Regions from separate parts of the Kitasatospora sp. NPDC101176 genome, predicted to be linked through region 2. Evidence: riboswitches for the same ligand, from Rfam matches in the RefSeq annotation. Region 2 holds a riboswitch; each other region holds the start of a gene.
The links. Region 2 has a riboswitch for cobalamin ahead of metE (5-methyltetrahydropteroyltriglutamate--homocysteine S-methyltransferase). Riboswitches for the same ligand answer to the same signal wherever they lie in the genome.
Positions count from the first base shown of each region.

Region 1: it holds a riboswitch for cobalamin, as region 2 does, so the genes downstream of both, ACIRS1_RS07670 (peptidase) here and metE (5-methyltetrahydropteroyltriglutamate--homocysteine S-methyltransferase) in region 2, are expected to answer to the same signal.
Region 3: it holds a riboswitch for cobalamin, as region 2 does, so the genes downstream of both, ACIRS1_RS10665 (HoxN/HupN/NixA family nickel/cobalt transporter) here and metE (5-methyltetrahydropteroyltriglutamate--homocysteine S-methyltransferase) in region 2, are expected to answer to the same signal.

Region 1 covers NZ_JBIWPA010000003.1:502,987-512,793, reverse strand. Annotated here, with positions in the region: partial or broken gene ACIRS1_RS07685 (enoyl-CoA hydratase/isomerase family protein) at 1-171, shown strand, start outside; gene mmsB (3-hydroxyisobutyrate dehydrogenase) at 168-1,052, shown strand; partial or broken gene ACIRS1_RS07675 (enoyl-CoA hydratase-related protein) at 1,049-1,201, shown strand; cobalamin riboswitch at 1,259-1,399, shown strand; gene ACIRS1_RS07670 (peptidase) at 1,498-2,583, shown strand; gene ACIRS1_RS07665 (flagellar hook-length control protein FliK) at 2,635-3,114, shown strand; cobalamin riboswitch at 3,279-3,408, shown strand; gene ACIRS1_RS07660 (prenyltransferase/squalene oxidase repeat-containing protein) at 3,516-5,084, shown strand; gene ACIRS1_RS07655 (hypothetical protein) at 5,081-6,283, shown strand; gene ACIRS1_RS07650 (CbiQ family ECF transporter T component) at 6,288-7,508, shown strand; gene ACIRS1_RS07645 (ABC transporter ATP-binding protein) at 7,505-9,148, shown strand; gene ACIRS1_RS07640 (ECF transporter S component) at 9,145-9,807, shown strand, end outside.
Region 2 covers NZ_JBIWPA010000029.1:24,545-34,351, forward strand. Annotated here, with positions in the region: gene ACIRS1_RS30005 (lipase family protein) at 259-1,578, opposite strand; gene ACIRS1_RS30010 (condensation domain-containing protein) at 1,760-3,190, opposite strand; cobalamin riboswitch at 3,613-3,816, shown strand; gene metE (5-methyltetrahydropteroyltriglutamate--homocysteine S-methyltransferase) at 3,995-6,310, shown strand; gene ACIRS1_RS30020 (hypothetical protein) at 6,585-7,493, shown strand; gene ACIRS1_RS30025 (L-threonylcarbamoyladenylate synthase) at 7,537-8,157, opposite strand; gene ACIRS1_RS30030 (SDR family NAD(P)-dependent oxidoreductase) at 8,230-9,198, opposite strand; gene ACIRS1_RS30035 (serine aminopeptidase domain-containing protein) at 9,308-9,807, opposite strand, start outside.
Region 3 covers NZ_JBIWPA010000005.1:198,078-207,884, reverse strand. Annotated here, with positions in the region: gene ACIRS1_RS10670 (aminopeptidase P family protein) at 1-267, opposite strand, end outside; gene ACIRS1_RS10665 (HoxN/HupN/NixA family nickel/cobalt transporter) at 385-1,500, opposite strand; cobalamin riboswitch at 1,532-1,725, opposite strand; gene ACIRS1_RS10660 (metalloregulator ArsR/SmtB family transcription factor) at 1,808-2,191, shown strand; gene ACIRS1_RS10655 (hypothetical protein) at 2,243-3,934, shown strand; gene ACIRS1_RS10650 (hypothetical protein) at 3,961-5,964, opposite strand; gene ACIRS1_RS10645 (DNA-formamidopyrimidine glycosylase family protein) at 6,035-6,844, opposite strand; gene ACIRS1_RS10640 (AAA family ATPase) at 6,992-7,945, opposite strand; gene aroQ (type II 3-dehydroquinate dehydratase) at 8,041-8,469, opposite strand; gene aroB (3-dehydroquinate synthase) at 8,478-9,569, opposite strand; gene ACIRS1_RS10625 (shikimate kinase) at 9,562-9,807, opposite strand, start outside.

The sequences.
Region 1 (9,807 bases), on a different contig from region 2:
CCGGACCTCGCCGAGGGGATCCGGGCCCAGGTGATCGACAAGGACCGGTCACCGCGCTGGACGCCGGCCTCCCTGGGAGCCGTCGAACCCGCCACCGTGGCCCACTGCTTCGCCCCGCTCGGCGACGGAGAACTCGGCCTCGCCGCCACCACACCCCTGGAGCGCTGGTGACCCACCGCATCGGATTCGTCGGACTGGGCACCATGGGCGGCCCGATGGCCGCCAACCTCGTCGCCGCCGGACACCGGGTGACCGGCTACGACCTCTCGGCGGAGGCCCGGGAACGGGCTGCGGCGCGGGGAGTGATGATCGCGGGTTCCGCCGCTGAAGCGGTCGGCGAGGCCGAGGTGGTGCTCACCATGCTGCCGACCGGACGCCATGTCCTCGACTCCTACAGCGAGTTGACGGAGTCGGCAGCGGGAGCGCTGTTCGTCGACTGCTCCACCATCGCGGTCGGGGACGCCCGGGTCGTCGCCGACCTCGTCCGGGTCGCGGGGCACCGGGCCGTCGACGCGCCGGTCTCCGGCGGCGTGCCCGGAGCCGAGGCCGCGAGCCTGACCTTCATGGTGGGCGCGGACGGGCCCGACTTCGCCGAGGCCGAGCCGGTGCTCGCCGCCATGGGCCGCCGGGTCGTGCACTGCGGGACGTCCGGGGCGGGGCAGGCCGCGAAGATCTGCAACAACATGATTCTCGGCATCTCGATGATCGCGGTCAGCGAGGCCGTCGTGCTCGGGGAGAGCCTCGGGCTCAGCCACCAGGCCCTGTTCGACGTGGCCTCCACCGCCTCCGGGCAGTGCTGGGCACTGACCAGCAACTGCCCCGTCCCCGGGCCCGTCCCGGCCAGCCCGGCCAACCGCGGGTACGCCGGAGGTTTCGCCGCCGCCCTGATGGCCAAGGACCTCGGACTCGCGGCCGCCGCGGCGACAGTCTCCGACGTCCCCGCCGAACTGGGCGGCAGGGCAGCCGAGTTGTACGCGGCGTTCGCCGAGGAGGCGGGCGCCGGGCTGGACTTCTCGGCCATCATCACGACCCTCAGGAAGGACGACGCATGACGTTCGAGACGATCCTGGTCGAGCGCAGGGGCCGGGTGGGCGTGATCACGCTCGACCGCCCCAAGGCGCTGAACGCCCTCGACACCACGCTGATGAACGAAGTCGTGGCGGCCGCCGAGGAGTTCGACCGCGACCGGGGCCCGGGGTGCCGTCTTCCGGTGCCGGAACCGTGACGTGGCGCACCGTCCCTTGACCGGATCTTCGCGTCTTCGCCATGATGGGCCGTCATGTTGTGACTCCGCCGACGGGGGAAGTCCGGTTCGAATCCGGCGCTGACCCGCAACGGTAGGCCGCCGACGTCCCGTCGGCGGCGAGCCCGAGTACCCGGCGGCGGAGGTGTGTCACCCCCTCCTCCCGTCGTGGTCTGCGGGCCGGAGCTCCGAGGGCTGCCCGGCGTGCCGCCGGCGCCCTCCGGGCCCCTGCGTCCAGGCCCGGAAAGGCAGCCATGCCCGCCCTCCGCCGCACTCTCGGTCTGCTCGCGATACCCGCCCTCGCCGTCGCCACCGCACTCCCGGCCGCCACCGCCGCCCAGGCCGCACCCGCCGCCGCACCCGCCGCGACCGCGGCCCCGACGATCCGCCCCGACGCCGCCGCGGGCGGCTGGCTGGCCCGCCAGCTCGTCGACGGCGACCACTTCGAGTCCGTGTTCAACGGCACCGCCTACCCCGACCAGGGCCTGACCGTCGACGCCGTGCTGGCCTTCGCCGCCTCCCACGGCTCCGACGAGGCCGCCGCCCGGGCCACCGCCTGGCTGGCCAAGCCCGAGATCCTCGGCGGCTACCTCGGCGACGGCACCACCGAGGCCTACGCCGGTGCCACCGCCAAGCTGCTGCTCGCCGCCGAGGTCCGCGGCGCGAACCCGACCGCCTTCGGAGGCGTCGACCTGCCGGCCCGGCTGCGCTCCCTGCAGACCGCCGAGGGCCGCTTCTCCGACCGCTCCCAGTGGGGCGACTACAGCAACGCCTTCGGCCAGTCGCTCGCCCTGATCGCCCTGCACCGCACCCCCGGCGGCGCCCCCGACGCGGCCGTCGACTTCCTGGCGAACAGCCAGTGCGCGGACGGCGGCTACCCGGTCTCCTTCGGCCAGACCATCTGCACCAGCGACCCGGACGCCACCGCGCTGGCCGCCCAGGCCCTCGCCGCCACCGGCCGCACCGCCAAGGCGAACGCGGGCCTCGGCTGGCTCACCGCCCACCAGAACGCCGACGGCGGCTTCGCGGCCGCCGGGGCGACCGCCTCCAACGCCAACACCACGGGCCTGGCCACCCAGGCGCTGCTGGCCGGCGGACGCCTCGGCGCCGGCCTGAAGGGCTGGAGCCGGCTGGTGAAGTTCCAGCAGGGCTGCTCCGCCGACCCGGCGGTCCGCGGCGCCGTCGCCTACGACGCGACCGGCTTCAACCCGGCCAACGGCGCCCGGGCCACCGCGCAGGCCGCGCTCGGCCTCGCCGGCACCCCGCTGGCCACCCTCTCCGCCGCCGGCGCGCGCCCGGCCGCCCCGACCCTGGCCTGCCCGGCGCCGGCCGCCCGCTGAGCCACCGAACTCCTGAGCCACCGAATCCCTGAGCCCACGAGGAGAGTTCCGATGACCGACACCCTCACCCCGGCCAGACCGGCCCGCCGCACGCTCGGCTCGATCGCCGCGGCCGCGGCCCTCACCGCCGGCCTGCTCGGCGCCTCCGCCGTCCAGGCCCCCGCGGCCCACGCGGCCGCCTGCAGCGGCACCACCGGCGTCACCGTCGTGGTCGACTTCACCGCCGTCGGCGGCGGCGTCGAGACCGGCTGCGCACCCGGCGATCCGGCCACCGGGCTCGCCGCGCTGACCGGCGCCGGATTCACGTACGCCTTCCACCCGCGGTTCCCCGGCTTCGTCTGCAAGATCAACGCGCTGCCGGCCACCTGCACCAACCCGACCGGCAGCGCCTACTGGTCCTACTGGCACGCCCAGCACGGCGGGCCCTGGTCGTACAGCAGCCTGGGCGCGGGCAGCTACAACCCGGCCCCCGGCGACGTCGAGGGCTGGTCCTTCGGCGCCGGCGCCCAGCCGGGTATCACGGCGCCCTGACGTCCGGAGGCACCCGCCGGCACCCGGAGCCCCGCGGGGAGGGGTGCCGGCAGCTCCGGCACGCCCTGCGGTGCGGCAGGAGGCGCCCGGCCGTCCTGATCCGCGCGGCCCGTCCCGTCAGGTGAGCGGACCATCTGACGGGGCGTTGACTCCCACTCCGCTGACATGGTCTGATGAACCGGTTTTTCACCTCGGTCCTCAGGGGAAGCCGGTCCAACTCCGGCGCTGACCCGCAACCGTAGATCCGCCCAGGGCGGATGAGCCGGAATGCCTGAACCGAGGTCTGTTCAGAGAGCACTCGCGTCGTCGCGGACTACGACGCAGTTCCGACGGCTGCGCGCTCCACCGGCAGCCGTCGGCTGCGCCGTTGCGCCCCGCGTCGACCGACCAGGGAGACGCCGGTGAGGGTCAGCAGCAGTCGTACGCGCCACAGGAGCCGGGGCACCGCGTCCCTGCTGGCCGCCGCAGCGCTCGCGGTCACCGCCTGCGGCGCTGCGCTTCTCGGTCGGCCCGCCGTCTCGCTCGCCGGGGCGGCCGTCCCCGCCGCGGGCCGGACGCCGGACGTCGCCAGGGGCGCCGCCTACCTCGCCGACCCGTCCCGCCTGGTCGGCGGTCACTACTACGAGGGCTTCCCGGCCTTCGCCGACTTCGGACTCACCATCGACGGCGCCTACGCGCTCGCCGCCACCGGCACCGACGACGCCGCGCTGCGCCGGATCGTCGACTTCCTGGACCAGCGGGGCAAGGACGCCAGCGAGCGCACCGTCGACGACTGGACCGCGATCGGCACCGAGTACGCCGGCGGCGGGTCGATCGGCAAGGAGGCGCTGCTCGCCGAGGTCGTCGGCCGTGACCCGCGGAACTTCGGCGGCCACGACCTGATCGCCGCCCTCGCCGCGATGGTGTGCACCAAGGCCGACGCCGACACCGGCTGCGACGCCGCCGGCAACTACGGCTACGCCACCTCCGTCTTCTCCCAGGCGCTCGCCGTCATGGCCCAGCTCCGCGCCGGGGACGCCGCCAACGCCGCCCCCGCGATCGCCTACCTGAAGGGCCTCCAGCACCCGGACGGCTCCTGGCCGAGCTTGATCCCGGCCACCGGCGACTCCGACGTCGACAGCACGGCGATCGCCGTCATGGCCCTCGCCCTCGTCCCCGGCGACGACGCCGCCGCGCAGGCGGTCGACAAGGGCCTCGGCTGGCTCGCCGCGCGGCAGTTGCCCGACGGTGGCTTCCCCGGCGCGGCCGGTGACTCGACCAACTCGGCCGCGCTGGCCGTCCAGGGCATGACGCTGCGCAAGGCCGACTACGGTGCGCAGATCGCCAAAGCGCTCGACTTCCTCGCCGGGCAGCAGAACGGCGACGGCGGGTTCAACGTCGCCTCCGCCGGGCAGCAGGGTTCGGACGTCCGTGCCTCGACCCAGGTGGTCGGTGGCGCCACCGGGATCTCCTTCGGCACGCTGAGCCGCCCCCTCGGGGGCACACCGACGCCGACGCCGACGGGGACGCCGACCGGAACTCCCACGGGGACGCCGACGGGTACGCCCACCGGAACCCCGACCGGAACCCCGACGGGTACGCCCACCGGAACCCCGACGGGAACGCCCACCGGAACCCCGACGGGTACGCCCACCGGAACCCCGACGGGAACGCCCACGGGCACGCCGACCACCCCGGCCGGCACCCCGACGGGCTCGCCCACCACCACCGCACCGGCCCCGGTCACCGACACCCCCGCGGCCGGCGGCGGCCCGACCGTCCGTCCGGCCGGAGGCGTCGACGCCCCGGCGGGTGCCGGTGTCGCCCCGGCCGGGGGCGTGCCGGTGTCGACCGGCTCCGGCAGCCTGGCCGGCACCGGTAGCCAGGCGCTGACGCTGACGGCAGGGGCCGGTGCGCTGACCGCGCTCGGCGCCGCCGCCGTCCTCGTCGCCCGCCGCCGCCGGACCGCGGCCCCTGGACGTCACCGATGACCGGGGGACCGGGCGCCCGCCTCGGCCGGCTGTGCGCGGCGACGGCGCTGACCGCGGCCCTCGCCCTCGGCGGCGTCGCCGTGGACACCGCCCCGGCCGCCGCGGCGCCGTTGCCGATGGACCAGTGCACCACCACCTCCGGCGTCGTGCTCGCCGTGGACTTCAGCAGGTGGGGCGGCCCGCTGTTGCGCTCCTGCGGGAGCACCCCCACCACCGGGTACGCCCTGCTCAACCAGGGCGGCTGGAAGACCGCCGGCACCGGGCACGACGGCCCGGCGTTCATCTGCCGGATCGGCTACAGCGGCTACCAGGGCGGCAAGCAGTTCCCGACCCCGGACCAGGAGAAGTGTGTCCTCACGCCGCCGGCCACCGCCTACTGGTCGTACTGGCACGCCGATCCGGGCCAGAACGAGTGGTCCTACAGCCAGCTCGGCGCGATGAGCTACCACCCGAAGCCGGGCAGCGTCGACCTGTGGATCTTCGGTGGCACCGACATCGAGGGCACCGAGGGGCGTCCGAGCTTCTCGCCGGACACCGTCCGGGCGCACAGCGCCGACCCGGGTGGGCAGCCGGCCGACCCGGGCCAGGGCTCCGCGGGTGCTTCCGGCGGCGCCGCGGGCGGGTCGAGCGGTGGTTCCGGTGCCGCGGGCGGCTCGGGCAGCGGTTCCGGCGCCTCGGGCGGTCCCGGCGGCGGGTCGACGGGTGCCGGCGGTGCGACCGGCGGTGGCGGCGCCGCTGCGGCTTCGGGCAGCACCGGAGCCACCGGCGGTACCGGCGGGACCGGCGGCACCGGCCGTGTCCCGGCCCCCGCCCGGCCCCCGGCGGGCGGGGCCCGTCCGCCCGCGCCCGCCACACCCCCGACGGGTGGCACGGCCGGTACCCCGCAGGACGGCATCACCCCGCCGGGCGCCCCAGAGCCGGTGCCGGTGCCCGCCACGCCGGTGCCGGTCGAGCCGTCCACCCCGGCACCGACGGACCCCCCGACCGATCAGTCGGCCCCGCCGGCCGTGGAGCCCGCGGTGGCCGCACCGACGGCCACCCCCGCCGTGCCCGGCGGCGTGGTGAACGCCGACCCGGTGGCCGACGCCCCGCACGACTCCGGCTCGATGCTGCCCGCCGTGGTCGGGTCCGTCCTCGTCGTGGCCCTGGGCGGGGCGACGGTGGTCACCGCACGGCGCCGCCGCCGACGGGCCGAGTGATCGCGTGACCGTGCTCGACGAACGCGTCGCCGCCCCGCCCGCCGTCCGCGGGCCGGGCCCGGGCGGCCGGCGCGCCCCGCGGAACCTGCACCCGCTGGCGTGGTGGGCGTGGGCGCTGGCCCTGGCGACGGCGGCCAGCCGCACCACCAACCCGCTGCTGCTCCTGCTCGTCCTCGCCGTGCTCGGCTACGTGGTGACCGCCCGCCGCACCGAGGCCCCGTGGGCCCGCGGGTTCACCTACTACCTGTGGGTGGCCCTGACGGTGGTGGCGATCCGGGTGGTCTTCCGGTGCGTCTTCGCCACCGGCATCACCCCGCACGACCACCTGCTCCTCTCGCTCCCGCACATCCCCACGCCCGCCTGGTACGCCGGCATCGAGATCGGCGGCCCGGTCTCGCTGGAGGCCACGCTCTCGGCGGCCTTCGACGGGCTGCGGCTGGCCTGCCTGATCTGCTGCATCGGCGCGGCGAACACCCTCGCCAACCCCAAGCGGGCCCTGCGGGTGCTGCCGGGCGCCCTCTACGAGCTGGGCGTCGCCGTGACGGTCTCGCTGAGCGTCGCGCCGCAGCTGGTGCAGAGCGTCCAACGCGTCGCCCGGGCGCGGCGCCTGCGCGCCGGACGGACCAAGGGCGTCCGCGCGTTGCGCAGCGTCGTCGTGCCCGTCCTGGAGGACGCGCTGGAACGCTCGCTCCGTCTGGCCGCGGCCATGGACTCGCGCGGCTACGGCCGCTCCGGCACGGCCTCGCGCCGCTCCCGCCGACTCACCGGCGCCCTGATGCTGCTCGGCATGTGCGGCCTGTGCGCCGGGGTGTACGGGCTCCTGGACGGCACGGCTCCCGCCGCGCTCGGGCTGCCGGCCTTCCTCGCGGGTGCCGTTCTCTGCGTGGCCGGCCTGCTGCTCGGCGGCCGGCGGGTGCGGCGCACCACGTACCGGCCGGACCGGTGGCGGGCCGCCGAATGGGGCGTCGCCGGCTGCGGGGTGGCCGCCGCCGTCCTGCTGTTCGCCACGGTGGGCTACGACGCCACCGACCTCAACCCCTCCCTCTACCCGCTGACCTGGCCGACGCTGCCGCTCGTCCCCGTGCTCGCCCTGCTGCTGGCGGGCGCCGCCGGGATCGTCTCGCCGCCGCCCGGCCGGACCCCCGAGCCGGCCGGCGACCGGCGCGGGGCCGGCACCACCCGCGGCACCGGTACCGACCGCACGACCCCCGAGGTGAGCACGTGATCCGATTCGACCAGGTCGGCGTGGTGTACGACGGCGGGAGCGAGCCCGTCCTGCGCGACGTCGACCTGCACGTCCCGGAGGGCGAGCTCTGCCTGGTGGTCGGGCGCACCGGCGCCGGCAAGTCCACCTTGCTCGGCGCCGTCAACGGTCTCGTGCCGCACTTCACCGGCGGCACCCTGCGCGGCCGGGTCACGGTGGACGGCCGGGACACCGCGCACCACCCGCCGCGCGAACTCGCCGACGTGGTCGGCGTGGTCGGGCAGGATCCGCTGGCCGGCTTCACCACCGACACGGTGGAGGAGGAACTCGCCTACGTCATGGAGCAGTTGGGGATTCCGCCGGAGGTCATGCGCAAACGCGTCGAGGAGACCCTCGACCTGCTCGGCTTGGCCGACCTGCGCCACCGCGCCCTGTACGAGCTGTCCGGCGGGCAGCAGCAGCGCGTCGCCATCGGCTCCGTGCTCACCGCGCACCCGCGCGTCCTGGTGCTGGACGAACCGACCTCCGCGCTGGACCCGACCGCCGCCGAGGAGGTGCTCGCCGCGATCACCCGGCTGGTGCACGACCTCGGCGTCACCGTCCTGCTCGCCGAGCACCGCCTGGAACGGGTCGTCCAGTACGCCGACCGGGTCGCCTACCTGCCCGGCGACGGCACCGTCGTGCACGGCCCGCCCGCCGAGGTGTTCCGGGCGACGGCGATCGCGCCGCCCGTCGTCGACCTCGGCCGACTGGCCGGCTGGCGGCCGCTGCCGCTGTCGGTGCGGGACGCCCGCCGAGCCGCCGCGCCGCTGCGCGAGCGGCTCACCGATCGACCGGTTCCCCCGCCGCGCCGGGCAGCGGTGGCGGGGGAGCCGGTTCTGGAAGCCCGCGGGGTCGTCGTCCGGTACGGTCCGGTGGCCGCCGTGCGGGAGGTCGACCTGACGCTGCGCGCGGGCGAGGTGACGGCGCTGATGGGCCGCAACGGCTCCGGCAAGTCCTCCCTCCTGTGGGCCCTGCAGGGCTCCGGCCCCCGCCACGGCGGCAGCGTCCGGGTCGCCGGAGCCGGGGGCAGGAAGGCCGAGGACCCCAAGCGCCTGTCCGCGGCCCGGGCCCGGCAGTTGGTCGGACTCGTCCCGCAGACCCCCACCGACCTGCTCTACCTGGAGACGGTCGCCCAGGAGCTCGCCCAGAGCGACCTCGAAGCCGACCGTGCGGGCGGGCCGACCGCGCGGCGGATCCTCGACCGCCTGGCCCCGGGGATCCCGGACGAGACCCACCCCAGGGACCTGTCGGAGGGGCAGAAGCTGGCGCTCGTCCTGGCGATCCAACTGGCCGCCGCACCGCGGGTGGTGCTGCTGGACGAACCCACCCGGGGGCTGGACTACCAGGCGAAGGAGGCGCTCACCGGCATCGTGGACGCCCTCGCCGCCGAGGGGCTGACCGTCGTCGTCTCCACCCACGACGTCGAGTTCGTCGCCCGCGCCGCCGACCGCGTCGTGGTGATGGCGGAGGGCGAGGTCGTCGCCGACGGGCCGACCGCCGAGGTCATCGTCGCCTCTCCCGCCTTCGCCCCCCAGACCGCCAAGATCCTGGCGCCCCTGGCCTATCTGACGACACGTCAGGTCGCCGAGGCGCTCGCACCCGCGGGGTCCGCCCGATGACCGCCCTGCGGATCCCCGGCCGGGCCCGGATCGTCATCGCCCTGGCCGCCTTCATCGGCCTGGTCGCCTTCACCTGGCCGTTCGTCGTCGCCCCCGGAACGTTCGGCTCCACCTACGCGCCGCCGCTCATCTTCGGCGCCCTGCTCGTGCTGGTGCTCGCGGTCGTCATCGCCGAGATCTCGGCTGGCGGCATCGACGCCAAGGCGCTCGCCATGCTCGGCGTGCTGTCCGCCGTCAACGCCGGGCTGCGCCCGCTCGGCGCCGGGACGGCCGGCGTGGAGACGGTGTTCTTCGTGCTCGTCCTGGCCGGCCGGGTCTTCGGCCCCGGCTTCGGCTTCACCCTCGGCTGCACCTCGCTGTTCGCCTCCGCCCTGCTCACCGGCGGGGTCGGCCCCTGGATGCCGTACCAGATGTTCGGCTGCGCCTTCGTCGGCATGCTCGCCGGACTGCTGCCGAGGGCCCGGCGGCGCTGGGAGGTGCCGGTGCTGGCCGCGTACGGGGCCTTCTCCGGCTACCTGTTCGGGTTCCTGCTCAACCTCTCCTTCTGGCCGTTCTCCACCGACCCGAACAGCTCCATCGCCTACCTGCCGGGCCTGCCCTTCACCGAGCAGTGGCACCGCTACCTGCTGTTCGACCTGGCCACCTCGCTCGGCTGGGAC
Region 2 (9,807 bases):
GGGTCCTCCCCGCTCGACCTGCGGATCTGTCGATCCGTCACTGTGTCGACGCGTCACTATGCAGACCGTTTCCGGAAATGTAAACGTTGACCGGACCAGCCGGTGTATGGCCCCGGGGCCCGGCGGACGGCCCGTGGGCAGGCGTTCGCGAGGCCTCGTCGGGCGGGCGGCGGGCGGGTCCGGGCGGCGCCGCGAACGGCCGGGTGCCCCGGCGCGACGGGCCGGGGCACCTCGGTCAGGGGGCGGGGGAGGGGCGGGTCAGCAGTTGCCGGGGGCCGGCCGGTGGGCGAACCGGTCGGCGATCCAGCTCAGGTACTCCTGCTGGGCGACGAAGGGCACGGTGTTGTGGGTGGCGCCCTGGTAGGTCGTGTACTCGACCGGCTGGGAGAAGCCGCAGGCGCGCCTGACGTACTGCTCGGTGGAGTGCGGGTTGATCACGGTGTCGTCGGTGCCCTGCATCACCAGGATCGGTGCGAGGCCGGTGGTGTAGCCGGGCGTGTTCTCGTGGAAGCGGTCGCGCCAGGACCCGGGGACGTCCCTGATCGGCTGGAACAGCGTGTCCAGCTGGTGCGTGTCGCCCACGTTGTTCTGGATGACGTCGGCGAAGTGCTCGATGCAGGCGGTGGCGTCGCCCTGGAGGGCCTCGATCCCGGCCGGCTTGAGGACCCCGGACGCCTGCAGCTCCGGGTAGGCGGCGAGGAAGCCGCGGTAGAGGTTGATCCGCAGGGCCGCGTTGTGGGACTCGGAGGAGTCGCTGCGGGGGCCGGGCAGCACCTGTCCTTCGAGCTCAGGCCCGATGTCGGCGGCGGGGGCCAGCGCGGCGACCCCGACGAGGTCGATCCCCCGGGCGTACCCGGAGGCGTCCTGGCCGACGAACAGCCCGGCGCCGCCGCCCTGCGACCAGCCGAGGACGGCCGTCTGGCTGCCCGCGTGCGCCTCCCGGATCCGGCGGACGGCGAGGACGGAGTCCAGCACGTTGCGGGTCTCCGTCGCGCCCACCACGTACTGGTGCACGCCGGGGGTGCCCAGCCCCTGGTAGTCGGTGGCGACCACGACGTCGCCGGCGGCCAGGAAGCCGGTCAGCGCCGGGATGCCGACGTCGATCGAGTACGGGCTCTGGTAGCTGAAGTAGTCGATCAGGTCGACCGCCGGGTCCGGTGCGGCCGAGGGCGCGCACTGGCGGGGGCCGCCGACGGTGCCGTGCGCCCAGGCCACCACGTTGCGCCCGCCGCGGGGGGAGGAGGGGCCGTCGGGCCAGACCACCAGGCCGGACACCGCCACGGCGGCCCCGTCGTGGAGGGTGGAGCGGTACAGGATCCGGCAGGCGTGCGCGTGCTCCGGGGCGGGGACCTGCCGGGCCCAGATCAGGGTGCCGTGCGGGCCGTCCGGCAGCGGGGACGGCGGCTCGTAGAAGTCCGGGCCGTCCGGACCGAGCGGGACGCCCGGTGCGCACCGGGCGGTGTCGCCGCCGTGGTCGTCGCCGCGCCCCCACGCGCCGCCCGCGGCCGCGGCCGGTTGCCCCGCGGACACCAGGGTGAGCAGAGCGGCCACCGCGCCGGCTCGAAGCCATGCCCTCATTCGTCGATTCCTCTCGCTGCACAGGGTGACGCCGCGTCACCTGATGTGACGATGCTCACTCGGTGCGGAGGGCGGGGCAATCGCTGCGGCCGGATGGCGGACCGGCCCGTCGGTGGCGGGCCGGAGGGGCGGAGGGGCGGAGGGGCGGAGGGGCGGGGCCCGGAGCGGGCGTGCCGGTGCGTCAGGAGGCGTCGGTGAGCACGCGGGTGAAGCCGTCCAGCAGGGCCCGGTTGGTGGCCCGGGCCTGCGGGGTGTCGACGTGGATGGTGTTGACGAACAGACCGTCGTCGGTGCGGTGCAGCCACTGCAGCAGTCCGTTGCAGCCCGAGACCCAGACGTGCAGGCGGGCCCGCTGGGCGGCGTGCCGGTCGGCACCGGGCAGCCGGCGGAAGTCGATGTAGGAGTAGAAGTTCACCGCGTGCGGCCAGTAGTGCAGCCGCGCGTACTCGGCGGGGGCGAGCAGCCGCCAGGCCTTCACGAAGTGCACCCCGGCGTGGGCCTGCAGCTGCCCGTAGGCGTCCTGGGCGGCGGTCAGCACCTCGCCGAAGCCCGCCCGCGGCCCGACCGGGAACTCGATCGGCAGGGTGTTGATGAACCACCCCATCGACTCCGCGTAGACGCCCCGGCCGCGTTCGTTGACCGGCACCAGGCCGCGGTAGACCTCGGGCCCGCCCTCCTGCCGCAGGGCGATCGCCAGCCCGGCGAGCAGCCCCATCGACAGCCGCCCGCCGCGGGCCCGGCAGGCGGTGCCGAAGGCCTCGACCTGGCGGGCGCTGAGCAGGCGCTCGGTGCCGGCGGTCGGCGCGTACAGCCGGCCGGGCCGGACGCCGAGGTCGAGCGGGAAGCGGGGGAAGAGGCCGCCGTTGCGGTCGCGGAACGCCCGCCAGTAGTCCAGCCGCGCGTCGTCGGCGCGCATGGCGCGGTTGGCCCGGCGCTGGCCGCGGCTGAACTCCAGGTAGCTGCCGGGCTGTTGGGCCGCGTCGTCGGTGCGGGCCGGGCGGACCCGGTCGGCCTCGGGTCCGGCAGCGGTTCCGGTGGCGGTTCCGGCCGCGGTGAGGCTCCGGTAGGCCGTGGTGATGTCGTTGACGGCGATCGCGCTGGAGAGGCCGTCGGTGACCAGGTGGTCGCAGGAGAACCAGACGGTGGTCGACTCCGGCCGCACCACCGCGCCCATGGTGATCAGCGGCCAGGAGAGTGTGTCCACCTCCTTGAACGCGTCGTGGAGGTGGCGGTCGACCTCCGCGGGCGTCTCCAACGGGCCGGCGTAGACGTGCTTGAGGGCCACCTCCCCGGGCGACAGGACCTCGCAGCCGAGGTCCCCGCCCAGCGGCTGGTAGACCGCCCGGAGCACCTCGTGACGCCGCACCAGGTGGAGCAGCGCGGCCGCCAGCGCGTCCAGGTCGACCGGGCCCCCCAGTTCGAAGCTGGCCGCGACGTAGGAGCGGATCGGCTCGTCGACGCTCTGGGCGTGCTGGGCCACGGTGAAATGTTTCGCCTGGTTGTAACCGGTCATCCGGCGCGGGGCGGGGTCGCCGCCGGTCAACGGGACCAGGTGCCACCGGTGGGCCTCGCCCGGGCCGATCTCGGAGTCCTCGACTGAGATCTGGAGCATGTCGCCCTCTTCTGCCGCTGTCGTCGTCGGGTGGTACCAGAGCGGTCGGATGTCGGCCCACCAGCTGGTGCCGTACCAACGCGACGGCCCGGCGCTCGGATACGGGCAGCCGCCGTTCGGGTGACGGTGACCGGCCGCCGGGGCCGTGCCCTCCGGCGGGTCCGCGGACCGGGCTCGGCCCGCCGGATCCCCTCACGGCCGGGCCGTCGGCGTACGAGCGCACGCCGGAGCTGCGGGGACCCGCGGTCGAACGGCGGGTCGAGCGCCGCGTCGGAGTGCGGTCGGGCCCGTCGCGGTGGGCGGATTCCACGGCCGCCGCGACGGCCGGTGCCGTCGGGGGACCGGCCACGTCTCACCCCGTGGACACGTGGTGGGATTTCCGCGCCCCCGGCCGCGGGTTCGCACTAGGCTGGCCGGGCAGCTGGTTCGCCCTGTCCGCCAGGCAGGCGCGTCGCAAGAGGGAACCCGGTGACGCCATTCACGTGGCCATTCCGGGACTGCCCCGCAGCGGTGAGTGGGAACGACCGCCGTCATACGCACTGGGCCCGGACGGGCCTGGGAAGCGACGGCCAGTAGGTGACCGCCCTGACCAGGGCAGCCGCGCCCGCGAGTCCGAAGACCTGCCACTGCCCGCACGCGACCGATCGCGCGCGGACATCCCGGTGACCTCGTGGGCGGGTCGGCGTGCACACCAGGCGGGTCCGGCGCATCCCTGCGCCCGCGGCCGCGCCCGGTCGGGCACCCCTTCGCACCCTCGTCCCGTCCCCGGGGACCAGAGGAGACAGACTCGCGAAGGAGAGTCCCTTGACGACGAAGTCCGCAGCCGCGGCAACCCGCGCCACCACCCACGGCTACCCCCGCCAGGGCCGCGACCGGGAGCTCAAGAAGGCGGTCGAGGGGTACTGGAAGGGCGCGGTCACCGCCGACGCCCTGCTCGCCACCGCCGCCGACCTGCGCCGGGAGAACTGGCTGCAGCTCGCCGAGGCCGGCGTCCACGAAGTCCCCACGGGCGACTTCTCGCTCTACGACCACGTGCTGGACACCACCGTCGCCGTCGGCGCCGTCCCCGCCCGCCACCGCGCCGCGGTCGACGCCGACCCCCTCGACGGGTACTTCGCCATGGCGCGCGGCACCCAGGAGGTCGCTCCGCTGGAGATGACCAAGTGGTTCGACACCAACTACCACTACCTGGTGCCCGAACTCGGCCCCGACACCGTCTTCACCGCCGACCCGGACCACCAGGTCGCGCAGCTGCGCGAGGCCCTCGGCCTCGGTCACGACGCCCGCCCGGTGCTGGTCGGCCCCGTCACCTACCTGCTGCTCGCCAAGCCCGCCCCCGGCGTCGCCGAGGACTTCCAGCCGATCACCCTGCTCGACCGGCTGCTGCCCGTCTACGCGCGCCTGCTCGCCGAACTGCAGGCGGCCGGCGCGCAGTGGGTGCAGCTGGACGAACCCGCGCTCGTCCAGGACCGCACCCCGGCCGAGCTGAACGCCGCCGCCCGCGCCTACCGTGAGCTGGGCGCCCTCACCAGCCGGCCCAGGCTGCTCGTCGCGAGCTACTTCGACCGCCTCGGCGCGGCCCTGCCGGTGCTCGCCGCAGCCCCGGTCGAAGGCCTCGCCCTGGACTTCACCGGCCCCGCCGCCGCCAACCTGGACGACCTCGCCGCCGTCGGCGGGCTGCCCGGCAAGCGGCTCGTCGCCGGCGTGGTCGACGGGCGCAACATCTGGATCAACGACCTGGAGAAGTCGCTCGCCACCCTGGCCACCCTGCTCGGCCTCGCCGGCGGCGTCGACGTCGCCACCTCCTGCTCGCTGCTGCACGTCCCCCTCGACGCCACCGCCGAACGGGACCTGGACCCGCAGATCGCCCGCTGGCTCGCCTTCGCCAGGCAGAAGACGGCCGAGACCGCCCTGCTCGCCCGAGGCCTGCGCGAGGGCACCGGCGCGATCGCCGCCGACCTCGCCGCCAACCGCGCCGACCTCGCCTCGCGCGCCGGCTCCCCGATCACCCGGGACCCGGCCGTCCGCGCCCGGGCCGCCGCCGTCACCGCGGCCGACGCCCGCCGCCCGCAGGCCTACCCGCAGCGCGCCGAGGCCCAACGCGCCCGCCTCGGACTGCCGTTGCTGCCCACCACGACGATCGGCTCCTTCCCGCAGACCACCGAGCTGCGCACCGCCCGCGCGGACCTCGCCGCCGGGCGGATCGACGCCGACGGCTACCGCGGGCGCATCGAGGCCGAGGTCCGTGAGGTCATCGCCTTCCAGGAGAAGGCCGGCCTCGACGTCCTCGTCCACGGCGAGCCCGAACGCAACGACATGGTCCAGTACTTCGCCGAACAGCTCACCGGCTACCTCGCCACCCGGCACGGCTGGGTGCAGTCCTACGGCACCCGCTACGTGCGCCCGCCGGTGCTCGCCGGGGACATCTCCCGGCCGCACCCGATGACCGTCGACTGGTTCCGCTACGCCCAGGGCCTCACCGACCGCCCGGTCAAGGGCATGCTCACCGGCCCGGTCACCATGCTCGCCTGGTCCTTCGTCCGCGACGACCAGCCGCTCGCCGACACCGCCCGGCAGGTCGCCCTCGCCCTGCGCGACGAGGTCGTCGACCTGGAGGCCGCCGGCGCCGCCGTCGTCCAGGTCGACGAGCCCGCCCTGCGCGAGACCCTCCCGCTGCGGGCCGCCGACCGCCCGGCGTACCTGGCCTGGGCCACCGAGGCGTTCCGCCTCGCCACCTCCGGGGTGCGCGCCGACACCCAGGTCCACACCCACATGTGCTATGCCGAGTTCGGCGCCGTCATGACGGCCATCGACGACCTCGACGCGGACGTGATCTCCCTGGAGGCCACCCGCTCCCACATGCAGGTCGCCGGTGAGCTCGCCGCCGCCGGCTACCCCCGCGAGGTCGGCCCGGGCGTCTGGGACATCCACTCCCCGCGGGTGCCCGGCACCGAGGAGGCCGTGGAACTGCTGCGCGCCGGGCTGGCGGCGATCCCGGCCGAGCGCCTCTGGGTCAACCCCGACTGCGGCCTGAAGACCCGCGGCTGGCCGGAGACCCGCGCCTCGCTGGACAGGCTGGTCGGCGCGGCCCGCCGCCTCCGGGACGAACTCGCCGGCTGAGCCACGGCCCCGCACCGGGGCGGGCCCGTCGCCCGCCCCGGTGCGGGGACTCCGGCGCGGTCGGGACGGACGGGTGACGGCGACCGACGGCCACGCCCGTGCGGCGGGTTGCCGGGGCCGATCGGGATCCGGGGCGGCAGGATGGCCCCGGCGGGGTGCCGCCGCGCGGACCGGAGGGCCCGCGGGCGCACCCCGCCGACCTCACCCGCTCCCCCGACGACACCTCGTCGCCGCCACCCCGGAGGGTCACACGACACGGATCACCCGCGAGACCGTGCTGCGGACGGCGACCTTCTGGCTCCGCCCGGCGTTCGCGCTGCGCGTGTTCGGCCGGTTCCAGCGGCTCGTGGGCTTCGACCGCTCGATGGCCCTGGCCTCCGCCGCGCTGACCGCGCTGGTGCCGCTGGCCATCGTCTGCAGCTCCCTCGTGGTCCGGCTGGGTGGCAAGGACGTCGCCGAACGCGTCATCGACCGCTACGCCCTCACCCAGGACGGCGCCGAAGCCGTCCGCCACATCCTCTCCTCGTCGGGCGGCTGGAGCAGCGTGGGGCTCTTCGGCCTCGCCTTCCTGCTCGTCTCGGCGCTGAGCTTCGCGCGGGCCGCCCAGCGGCTCTTCGAGCAGGGCTGGGAGCTGCAGCCCCTGAGCGTGCGCAACACGGTGAACGGCCTGAAGTGGATCGCCCTGCTGGCCGGGTACGCGCTGCTGAGCGGCTGGGTCCACGCCGTCCTCGGCCGCAGGACGCTGGAGCTGGGCGCGTCCCTCCTGGTGGCCCCGGTGACGGCGGTCTTCCTCCTCTGGAGCGGCCGGCTGCTGTCCGCCGCCCGGATCAGCAGGGGCGACCTGATGCCGTTCGGCTTCATCGGGGCGGCCCTGCTGGCCGGCTACTCGGTGGCCATGAGCGTCTACCTGCCGTACCTGTTCAACTCCTCCACGAACCGCTACGGGGCGATCGGGGCGGTGTTCGCGATGCTCTCCGCCCTGTTCGGGGCCATGTTCGTGACCGTGTCCTCGGCGGCGCTCGGACGGGAGGTGCAGGAGGAGCTCGACCGGATCGGCCGCGGCGAGCGCCCCCCGGACAACGAGGTCCGCCAGGAGTGGGACACGGTGATCCGCCAGGCGCGGTCACGCTGGCAGACGACCCGCGGTCCGAGCATCCTGGGCCGTCTGACGCGGAAGCACTGAACGGGCCGTCGGGTCCGCGTCCGGGGGCGCCGTCGCGCGGGTGCTACTCGAACCGCGCCGGGTCCCCGGCGCCCTGACGGACGATCTGCGGCGTCCCGTCCGAGAAGTCGACCACGGTGGTGGGCTCGGTGCCGCAGTCGCCGGAGTCGACGACGGCGTCGAGCACGTGGTCGAGGCGCTCCTTGATCTCCCAGCCCTGGGTCATGGGTTCGGCGTCGCCGGGCAGCAGGAGCGTGCTGGACAGGAGCGGTTCGCCGAGTTCGGCGAGCAGGGCGCGGGTGACGGCGTGGTCGGGGATCCTGACCCCGACGGTCTTCTTCTTGGGGTGCATCAGCCGGCGGGGCACCTCCCTGGTGGCCGGGAGGATGAAGGTGTAGCTGCCGGGCGTCGCCGCCTTGACGGCGCGGAAGACGGCGTTGTCGATGTGGACGAACTGCCCGAGCTGGGCGAAGTTCTCGCACATCAGGGTGAAGTGGTGGCGGTCGTCGAGCCGCCGGATGGAGCGGATCCGTTCCAGGCCCTCGTGGTTGCCCATGGCGCAGCCCAGGGCGAAACAGGAGTCCGTCGGGTACGCGATGAGGGCCCCCGCGCGGAGACTGTCGGCCACGGTGCCGATGGTGCGGGCCTGCGGGGTCTCTGGATGCACGTCGAAGTACTTCGCCATTCGCCCGACCCTACGGGATCCGCCCGCCCCGCCGCGCGCAGCCCCGCGGTGCGGACCGGCCGCGGCCCCGGGTCACCGTGGGTGCCGGAGCGGGCCGGCGGCGGGGTCGGCGGCGGGGTCGGCGCCGGTCAGGTCGCGGCTGAGGTCCCACAGGTGCGCCGCGACGGCGGTGTCCGTGAGGGTGCGCCAGAGCGGTTCCGGCCGGGGCCTGCCGCGCAGGCCGGCGACCCGCGGGCCCCACAGCTGGCCGCCGCGCACCGCCGGGTCGAGGACCGCCCGCACGGCGGGCCAGGCGCCGGCGTGCTTGCCCTGGAGGAGGACGGCGGCGGGCGCCCCGCGCAGTGCGGTGCCGGGCGTCCGGGCGTGCACGGGCGGGCGTGCCGGGGTGAGCGAGTCCAGGGCCCCGCCGGGGTGGGCCAGCACGCTCGCCACCGTGCTGCCGGCCGCGCGCAGACGGCGGTCGAGTTCGAGGCCGGCGTGCATCTGCGCCAGCTTGGACCGCGCGTAGGCCCGCTTGGGCACGTAGTCCCGCCGGGACTGCGGGTCGGCGAGGTCCAGGTGTTCGGACTTCGCCGCGAAGCTGCCGATGGTCACCACGCGGGCCGCCGGGGCGGCTGCCAGGAGCGGCATCAGCCACCCGGTCAGCGCGAAGTGCCCGAGGTGGTTGGTGCCGAACATCAGCTCGTGGCCGGCCGCGGTCTCCACCCGCGGCGGATCGTCGAGCGCGACCCCGGCGTTGAGGACCACCGCGTCGAGGCGGGGCGACCCGAGGGCGTCCGGCACGGTGCGCAGCGACGGGAGATCGGCGAGGTCCAGCCGCAGCGTGCGGACCCGGGCGCCCGGCACGCGGTCGCCGATCACGGCCCGGGCGGCCTCGGCGCGCGCCGGACTCCGGCTGCCGAGCACGACGGTGGCTCCGGTGGTGGCCAGCTGCTCCGCGATGAAGTACCCGATCCCGGCGTTGCCGCCGGTGACCAGGACGACCTGCCCGTCGGCGCGGGGCAGTCGGTGCACGTTCCACGGCAGGGGTACGGACGGCATGGGGTGGCTCCTGGGCGTTCGAAGGACCGGCGGTGTCCCCACGGGGAGTGGGTGCGCCAAGCCTCGGCGCGGCCGCTCACAGATCGCCGACAGGTCACCGTCGGCGCGGTCAGCCGGGTGTCAGGCCGGGTGCGGGCGCGTCCGGGGGCGCGCCGGGCAGCGGCCCCGCGGCCAGCAGCGCCGTGACGGCCGAGGCCGCGAGGCGGTGCCAGCCCCCGGCCCCGGCGAGCATGGCGTGGCCGCCGCGCGGCACGTCGAGGTAGCGGACGTCCGCGCCGGCCCGCGCGGCCCGGGTGGCGAAGGCGCGGGACTTGCGGGCGCTGGTGACCCGGTCCGCCGGGTCGTGGAGGACGACGATCCGTCGGCCGCGCAGGTGCTCCACCCCGTCCACGGGCTCGCACCACGGCGCCAGGAGCACCGTGCCCACCACCTGGGGCTCGTCGGCGGCGGCGAGGGCGGCCCGGCCGCCCATCGAGTGGCCGAGGAGGACGATCCGGACGTCGGGCGCGTGCGCGACCAGCTCCCGCACGGCCGCGCGGGCGTCGGCGACCGGGTGCGCCCGCGGGCCGTTCCAGCCGCGGTGGCGGTAGTGCACCTCGGCCGTGGTGA
Region 3 (9,807 bases), on a different contig from region 2:
CGCCGCCAGGGCGGTGTCCGCCCCAGCCGGCACCGGCACCTGGGTGACGTCCGGGGCGATCAGGTGCTCCCCGGTGTCGTCCGGCGGCAGGTCGTCCGGCAGCGCCAGCAGTGCGCGGTCCCTGGTGAGCAGCAGCGTCGCCCCGCAGGGCGCGCAGCCGGTCAGATACCGCACGTTCGCCGCCCGGGTGATCAGCGCCGCATCGGCCCCGGCCGCACTGCAGTGCTCCCTCACCCGCTCCCGCCGACCCGCGTACGCATCAGACATGCGTCGAGCCTACGAAGCCGCACCCCGTTCCGCCCGCCGAGCACTCCCGAGGGGGCACGTCACCGCTGCCCGCACGCCCCGGCTCGCACCCCGGGCCGACCGGCCCGCCGGGGGCTGTCACTGCTCGGACGGCTGCCAGCGCTGCTCGACCCCGGCCAGCTTCCAGTAGCCGATCGCCGCGGCCCAGACCACCACGAACAACCCGGCGATCGCGTACCCGACGTTGTCCAGCGAGATGTCCGCGATCCAACCGCTCACCGGGTCGGTCAGGTCGAGCTTCTCGTGCAGCACGCCGACCAGTTCGATCGTGCCGATGACGAAGGCCACCGCGATCGACAGCCCCGTGATCGTCAGGTTGTAGTACACCTTGCGCACCGGGTTGGAGAAGGCCCACTGGTACGCGAAGTTCATGAACGTCCCGTCCAGCGTGTCGAACAGGCTCATCCCGGCGGCGAAGAGCAGCGGCAGGCAGACGATCGCGTACCAGGGCAGCCCGGCCGCCGCGCCCGAGCCCGCCATCACCATCAGGGTGACCTCGGTCGCGGTGTCGAAGCCCAGGCCCAGCACCATGCCCACCGGGAACATCTGCCCCGGCCGGGTGATCGACCGCGTCGCCCGGTTCAGCACCCTCGCCAGGAAGCCGCGCGAGTTCAGGTGCTCCTCCAGCTGCGCCTCGTCGTACTTCCCGGCCCGCATCGCCCGGAACACCTTGAGGATGCCCACCAGCGCCGCCAGGTTGAGCGCGCCGATCAGGTACAGGAACGCGCCGGAGGCCGTCGTGCCGACCATCCCCAGCCACTGGTGGGTCGTCGACTCGTCGTCCATCAGGGTGTTGGCCAGCTGGGCGCCGCCCGCCACCAGGGCGGCCATGATGACCACCATCGAGGAGTGCCCGAGGGCGAACCAGAAGCCCACCGACACCGGGCGCTTGCCGTCCGCCATCAGCTTGCGGGTGGTGTTGTCGATCACCGCGATGTGGTCGGCGTCGAAGGCGTGCCGCATGCCGAGGGTGTACGCGGTGATGCCCAGGCCCACCCCGAAGACCTGGGTGCCGACCGCGTAGTTGTGGGGCGCGACCAGGAAGAACAGCGTCCCGAACGCGACCACGTGCATGGCCAGGATCACGCCCATCAGTCCGGCCGTGCGGACGGTGTCCTCGCGCTTCCAGCGGAACGTCGGCAGTGCGGACGGCGCCGCCGGCGCCCCGGGGGCGGCGGTTTCGGGCAGGGTCATACGGGGATCACGCTCCAGCACCTCGTGGAAAGACTTCGTGAGATGCCGTGGCCGGTCTCCTGGCTTACGGGGCACCCGTACCCGCCTTCCCGGACGCGCGAAGCGCCCAGTGGCGTCGTGGATACGGACGACTCCCCCCGATCACAGTGGCGAGGGCCGCTCCGGACTGGGACCCCTGAGGGTCCGTCACCGGTCTTCCCGAGCACCACGGCGGGCAACACCGTAGGGGGCCCGGCTCCACCCATGCAAGGCTGCGCACCTGCGCAGGTGTCCAGGATCACAGGCCCCGGCCTGCGAGAATGTCCGCATGCATCTCGTACCGGCCGACCGCGCGGACCACCGCACCATCGACGGACACCGGGTCTGCGAGGCCATCGCCGCCATCGGCGACACCGCGCACGTCCGCACCTGGGCCGAGCGGTTCTCCCTGCTCGCCGACCCGGGCCGGCTCGCCCTCCTGCTCGCCCTGCACCGCGCCGGTCCGCTCGCCGTGACCGACCTCGCCGTCGCCACCGGCATGCGCGACCCCGCCGTCTCCCAGGCCCTCCGACTGCTCCGCACCGCCGGCGTGGTCACCGGCGACCGCGACGGACGCGTCGTGCGCTACCGGCTCGTCGACGACGCCCTGCGCCCCCTCCTCGACCCCTGCGCCGCCGCCGACCACCACGAACCCACCGCTGCCACCGGCTGACCCGCCCCGGACGGACCCGCCGGAGCGGGGCCGGATGAGTACGATCTTCGTGTGCTGAACCGCCTGCGGCGCCGGCCCCGGCCCTGGCCCGACGAAGACCGCTGGGAGACCTGGCCCGTCCGGGCCCGCGTCCTCGCAGTCGCCCGCACGCTCACCTCGGCCACCCGGGTGCTCGACGTGCTCACCCTGCTCGTCCGCCCGCAGCTCGGCGTCCGGTGCTACCTCACCGTCAACCCGGGCTCGGCGTTCACGGCGGGCCTCGGCCCCTACCTGGCCGACCAGCAGCCCGCCGTCACGGTCATCCCGTGGGAGGAGGCCGTCCGGTACGAGTTCGACCTCGCGGTGTCCTGCGCGGTCCACGCCTCCATGCACCGGCTGCGCGCCCCGCTCGTCGTCCTCCCCCACGGCGCCGGCTACAACCGCCTGGTCGCCGAGTCCACCGGGGACGGGGTCAGTGCCGCCGGCCTGTCCCGTCAGGAGCTCACCCACCGGGGGCGGGTCTTCCCCGCGGTCATCGGGCTGTCACACGAGGAGCAGTTCGAGCGGCTGGCGGCCACCTGCCCCGAGGCGCTGCCGCACGCACGGGAGGTCGGCGACCTCACCTTCGCCAGGATGCTGGCCAGCCGCGGCCGGCGGGACGCCTACCGCGCCGCCCTCGGGGCCGTCGACGGCCGGCGCCTCGTCGTCGTCACCTCCACCTGGAGCAGGCACTCCCTGGCGGCGCACTGCCTCGACCTGCCGCGCCGGCTGGTCACCGCGCTCCCCGCCGACGAGTACACCGTGGCCGTGGTCCTGCACCCCAACGTCTGGGACCGGCACGACCCCGAACTGCTGCTGGCCACGGCCCGGGGCTCCGGCCTCAGGCTGATCCCCCCGCACCAGGGCTGGCAGACCGCCCTCGTCGCCGCCGACCTGCTGATCGGCGACCACGGATCGGTCTCCTTCTACGGCGCGGCATTGGACCGCCCCACCCTGCTGGTGGCCACCGGCGCCGCCGAACTCGACCCGGGATCCCCCACCTACGCCTTCGGCCAGGCGGCACCCGCGCTCGACCCGGACGGCGACCTGCACGCCCAGCTCGAAGCGGCCGTCGCGACGTACGACCCGGAGCTGCTGCGCCCCGTCACCGACCGCTCCCTCGGCCAGCGCGACCGGGCCGTCCCGGCCCTGGCCCCCGTCCTGTTCGGCTTCCTGACGGACAAGGTCGACGACCTCACCACCCCCACCGCCCTGCCGCCCTACCCGGCCCCGGTACCGCTCCCGGCGGAGCGGCCGACCGCCTACGACGTCGAGGGCGAGTGCGCGGACGGCGAGGTCTCGGTACGCCGGTACCCGATCGACCCGCAGGGCCACCCCCGGGGCTTCTTCGCCCTGGACGCCGCCGAGACCACGGTGGAACTGCGCTCCGTGGCCGAGGTCCTGGCCAGGACGGAGGTCGACGCCGAGGAGCCGGCCGGGCGCTGGATCGTCGAGGCCGCCGACGGGATCCCCGGCCTCGCCGTGACGGTGGCCGCCCTCGCCCGGGACCGCTGCGCGCTCCGGCTGCGCACCGGCGAGCTCCTGGAGGCACGCGCCGAGGCCCCGTGGGCCGGCGCCGAGCCCCGGCTCGACCCGCTGCTGCTCGGCGCGGCCGTCGCGCTCTGGCTCGCCGAGGGCGGCGCCCCCGGCACCCTGCCCGACCACGGCCTCACCATCCGCACCGGCCGCCACCGCACCCGGGTGGCCTTCACCCCGCCGCCCTGAGGCCTTTCCCCGGCACGGTGACGGTTTCAGCCCTTCAGCTCCTCCAGCCGGCCACGCGCCCGCTCGGCGAGTGCCGCGTCGCCCAGCTCCTCCGCGAGCGCGGCGAGCAGGGTGAAGGCCTCGGCCTCCTTGGCCCGCTGGCCGAGTTCGCGAGCCCGCCGCGCGCAGTCCTCGGCGGCCCGGACGGCGAGGTCAAGCCGCCCCAGCGCGCGCTGGGCCCGGGCCCGGACCAGCGGCAGCCGCATCAGCATCGGGTCGCCGGTCTCCTCCGCCCGCGCCGTCGCCTCGTCCAGGACGTCCAGCGCCTCCGCCGCGCGCCCGGCCGCGACCAGCGCCTGGGCGACGTTGTAGCTCTGCACCACCACGCCGTGCGGATCGGTGCGGTTGTCCTCCAGGGCCAGCCGGAACAGCTCCACCGCCTGCTCCGGGCGCCCGTCGGCCAGGCAGAGCAGCCCGTGCGTCTCGTGCAGCACGCCGCTCAGCTGCGGCTCCCCGACCAGCGCCAGCTGCTCCGAGGCCAGCGCCAGCTGCTCGGCCGCGCGGGGGAGGTCCCCGAGCTCGTAGTGGGCGCGGGCCAGCTGGTTGCGCATCCGGATCACCGCGTCCGGGCGGTTGTCCCACTGCGCCGACTCGACGCCGAGCCGGTGCGTCTCGATCCAGTCCCCGTAGTTCTTGCCGCTGTGGTAGAGCGCCCAGAGCGATTCGCACAACCGCCACACCTCACCGTGCCAGCCCTGTTCGGCCGCCGCCCGCACCGCCTCCCGGAGGTCGGCCCGTTCGGCCCGGAGCCACTCCAGCGCCTCCGCCTTGGAGGCGAACTCCCGCCCCGGGGCGTCGGGGGCCTCCTGGAGCCGGAACCGCTCCCCGAGCACCAGCGCGTCGGCCGCGGCGGCCCGGGCCCGGTAGTAGGCGACCGCGCGGGCCAGCAGGCCGGTGCGGTCGGGGAGTTCACCGGCCGTGCGGCGGGCGTGCAGACGCACCAGGTCGTGTGCGCGGAACCGCTGCCCCGGCCCCGGGTCCACCACCTCGTCCAGCAGGTGGGCCGCGCGCAGTTCGCTCAGCCCGTCCCGGACGCGCTCGACGCCGGCCGCCTCCGCCAGCTCGGCGGAGACGAACGGCCCGGGGGCGGTACCGACCAGCCGGTACAGCGCCCGGGCCGCCCCGGAGAGCCGCCCGTACACCTGGTCGAGCATCCGGTCGACCCCGCCCTCCTCGTTGCTCAACGACGCCAACCTCCGCTCCGAGTCAGCGAGTTCGGCCACCACCTGGTCGACATCGAGCTCGTCGTGGTCGACCAGCTGGAAGCCCACGGCGTTCAGTGCCAGCGGCAGTCCGCCGCAGAGTCCGACCAGCTCGTCCAGCTCCCGGTCGGTGCCCCGGTCGGGCCCGAGCCAGCGGCGCACCAGCTCCGCACCGGCCGGGGTGCTCAGCGGGTCCAGCCGCCGCACCTCGGCGCCGTCGAGGACCAGACCGGGCAGGCGTCGCCGCCCCGCGACCACGACGAGCCCGTCGGACGGCAGCAGCGTGCGGACCTCCCCCGCCTGCTCGACGTTGTCCAGGAACACCAGGACGCGCTTGCCGGTCGTCACCGTCCGGTACGCCGCGGCCCGCTCGGCCAGGGTGGCCGGCACCTCGGCCCCGAAGGCGCGCAGGAACCCGGCCAGCACCTCACCGAGGTCGACCCCGCCGAGGTGGCGGTAGGCCGCGAGGTCCGCGTAGAGGTCGCCGTCCGGGAGGTGCGCGCGGTGCGCCGCGACGAACTGGGAGATCAGTTCCGTCTTCCCCACGCCGCCGAGGCCGGTGAACGCCACCACCGCCGGACCGGGCTCGTCGAGCCGGCCGAGCGCCCGGACCAGGGCGGCGAGTTCACCCTCCCGGTTGACGAAGGTGGGCCGCGGTCTGCGGACCTGACGGGGCGTACCGGGCGGCGGCGGGCCCTGGTGCAGGTGCACCGCCCCGATGCTCTGGGCCTGCACCACGTGGCCCCCCACCGTCCCCGAGACGGTGTTGGCCACCTCCCGCCGCTCCATCCGCCTGCTCCCTCCGGCCGGTCGGCCCCAGCCTACGGGCTGGGCTCCCGGCCGGGGCGTGATCGGCCGGTCAGGTCGTCTGGCAGGTGGGGCACCAGAAGAGGTTGCGGGAGGCGTGCTGCTCGGTGCGGACGTCGGTGCCGCAGACCAGGCAGGGCATCGCGGCGCGGCGGTAGACGTAGACCTCGCCGCCGTGGTCGTCGACGCGCGGCGGGCGGCCCATCGCCTCGGGGGTGTGCTCGGGGCGGACGGTGTCGATCCGGCCGGCGCCGACGCCCTCGCGCATCAGGGCGACCAGGTCGGCCCAGACGGCGTCCCATTCGGCGCGGGTGAGGTCGCGGCCGGCCCGGTGGGGGTTGATGCCGTGCCGGAACAGCACCTCGGCCCGGTAGACGTTGCCGACCCCGGCCAGCACCTTCTGGTCCATCAGCAGGGCGGCGACGGTCGTCCGGCTGGCCGACACCCGGCGCCAGGCGGCCTCCGGGTCGGCGTCGGCGCGCAGCGGGTCGGGGCCGAGGCGGGCGGCGACGCCGGCCTTCTCGGCGCCGGTGACCAGGGCGCAGGTGTTGGGGCCGCGCAGGTCCGCGTAGCCCTCGTCGTTGGCCAGCCGGAGCCTCACCAGGCCGACGGGTTCGGGGGCGGGGCCGGTGGCGAAGGTGAAGCCGCCGTAGAGGCCGAGGTGGACGTGCACCCAGGCGCCCTCCTCGAAGCCGAGGAAGAGGTGCTTGCCCGTCGCCTCGGCCGCGGTGAGCAGCTGCCCGTCGATGCTCTTGGCCTCGTCGGCGAACCGGCCCTGCGGGCTGGAGACCTCGACCGGTCGGCCGCCGAAGGCGCGCAGGTTCTCGGCGGCGAGGCGGTGGATGATGTGGCCTTCGGGCACGGGCGTCAGCTCCCCCGGGTGGTTCGACAGGCTGGTGGGCCCCGGCGGGCCGGGGCTCCGGCGGGCTGGCGGCCCGGCGGTCCGGTGCTCCGACGGGACCGCTCCATCATCGCAGCCGCCACCGACGGCCGGGCCCGGCCGGGGAGGTCAGCGGACCGGCATGCCCATCAGCCGGGCGAGGATCACCCGGTCCAGTTCGGCGGCGGTGCCGGCCACGTCCAGGTAGGAGTTGTCGATGATCGGCAGCCCGGAGTTGTACCAGCCGGCCATCCGGCCGTGGATCCGGGCCACTTCCTCGTCGCCGAGCCGGCGGTTGCCGTTGCGCCGGGCGTTGCGGCGCAGCACGGAGTCGAGGCTGGGCAGCAGCACGACGGGGATCATGCCCGGTCCGATGTGGCGCTTCCACCCGCCGAGTCCGATGGCCGGGCGATCCGGGAAGACGGCGTCGTCGATGATGCAGGAGATGCCGTTGGCGAGGTAGTTGCGGCAGGCGAAGCCGCACGTACGGCGGGCGAGCCGGTACTGCGCCTCGGAGGCGTTGTTCCAGCCGGACTGCGGGTTGGCGAAGCCGGACTGCACCCATTCGCGGACGTCGTCCAGGCTGATGTGCGCGGTCGGGGTGGGCCGCCGCTCGGCCCAGTACCGGGCGACGGTGGTCTTTCCGGCGCCGGCCGGGCCGATCAGCAGGACGGCGATCGGCCCGGTGGGCGCGTGCCGCTGCGGCGGGTGGGCGGGCAGCTGGACGGGCATGCCGGAGGGCAGCACGAAGTGGCCGGTGGCCCCGGCGGGGACGGGCGCGCTCGGTGCGCTCGCCACGGGGGGCGCACCGGGTACGGACACCGGCGGGGCCGGCGCGGCGGGCACCGGGGCCGGCGCGGGCGTCGGCACGGGTGCCGGGGGCATCGGCGGCGGTCCGGCCGCACCTGCGGGGCTCGTCGGACCGATCGGACCCACGGGGTTCGTCGGGCTCATCGGGCCCGTCCCCGCCGGCTGCGCTCCCGGTGGGAGCGACGGCCCGGCCCCGGGCCCGGCGGGCCCCGGCGGCACCGGCGGAGCGACGGGTCGCGGCGGGACCTGCCCACTCCCGGCGTACTGCGTCACGGTCACCTCCGACACCTCTCAGCGGGGACGATACACGTCGGCCCGGCGGCGGGCACAGTCCGCCGCCGGGCCGCTGACCGGCCGTCAACGGGGTGTCAGCGCGTGGTGAGCCGTTCGGCCAGCGCCCGCAGGGCCAGCTCGTAGGAGCCGAGCCCGAATCCGGCGATGGTGCCGGAGGCGACGGCGGCGATCACCGAGGTGTGCCGGAAGGTCTCCCGGGCGTACGGGTTGGAGATGTGCACCTCGATCAGCGGCGCGGTGCGCTGGGCGGCGGCGTCCCGCATCGCGTACGAGTAGTGCGTGAACGCGCCCGGGTTGATCACCACCGGCACCTTGCCGTCGGCCGCCTCGTGCAGCCACTCGACCATCTGCTGCTCGGAGTTGGTCTCGTGCACCTCGACCTCGAAGCCGAGCTCCCCGCCGAGCGCCGTGCAGCGCTCGACCAGCCCGGCGTAGGAGGTGGCCCCGTAGACGTCGGGCTCGCGGCTGCCGAGCCGGCCGAGGTTGGGGCCGTTGAGCACCATGACCCGGGTCACGCCGAGACCTCCGCGTAGGCGGCGACCAGCAGGGACGGGTCGGGGCCCTCCAGGACGGAGGTCTTGCCGAGGCCGTCCAGGACGATGAAGCGGATCAGGTCGCCGCGCGACTTCTTGTCGATCTTCATGGCGTCCAGCAGCTTCGGCCAGGCCGCGGCCTGGTAGGTCAGCGGCAGGCCGACGGAGGCCAGCACGGTGCGGTGCCGGTCGGCGGTCTCGTCGTCCAGCCGGCCGGCCAGGCGGCCGAGTTCGGCGGCGAAGACCATGCCGATGGAGATCGCGGCGCCGTGCCGCCACTTGTAGCGCTCGTTGCGCTCGATGGCGTGGCCGAGGGTGTGGCCGTAGTTGAGGATCTCGCGGCGGCCGGACTCCTTGAGGTCCCCGGAGACGACGTCGGCCTTGACCTGGATGGCGCGGCGGATCAGTTCGACGGTGTGCGGGCCGTCCGGGGTCTTGGCGCCCTCCGGGTCGGCCTCGATCAGGTCGAGGATGGCCGGGTCGGCGATGAAGCCGCACTTGATGACCTCGGCGAGGCCGGACACGTAGTCGTGCCGGGGCACGGTGGCCAGGGTGTCGAGGTCGGCGAGCACGCCCACCGGCGGGTGGAAGGCGCCGACCATGTTCTTGCCCTCGGCGATGTTGATGCCGGTCTTGCCGCCGACGGCCGCGTCGACCATGCCGAGCAGCGTGGTGGGCATGGAGATCCAGCGGACGCCGCGCAGCCAGGTGGCGGCGACGAAGCCGGCCAGGTCGGTGGTGGCGCCGCCACCGAGGCCGACGACGACGTCGCTGCGGGTGAAGCCGGTCTGGCCGAGCACCGACCAGCAGTACGCGGCGACCTCGGCGCTCTTGGCGTCCTCCGCGTTGGGCACCTGCAGCGCGATGGCCTCGTAGCCCTCGCCGAGCAGGTCCTCGCGGATGGCGTCGGCGGTGGCGGCCAGCGCCTCGGGGTGGATGAGCGCGACCCGCTTGGCGCGGGTGCCGATGAGCGGCGCCAGCTCGCCGAGCAGCTGGTGCCCGATCAGCACGTCGTACGGGTCGTGGCCGGCGCTGCCGCCGACGTGAATCCTGACGATGGGGTCAGTCATGGGGGGTCTTCAGCTCCAGTGCTTCCAGTACGGCGTCCGCGACCTGCTCGGGGGTGCGGCCGGCGGTGTCGACGACGGCGGTGGCCACCTCCAGGTAGAGGGGGCGGCGGGCCTCCATCAGCTCGCGCCAGCGGGCCCGCGGGTTGACGGCCAGCAGCGGGCGCGGCGCGTCCAGGCCGACCCGCTTGACCGCGTCCGCCAGCGGGACCTCCAGGAAGACCACCGGCAGTTCGCGCAG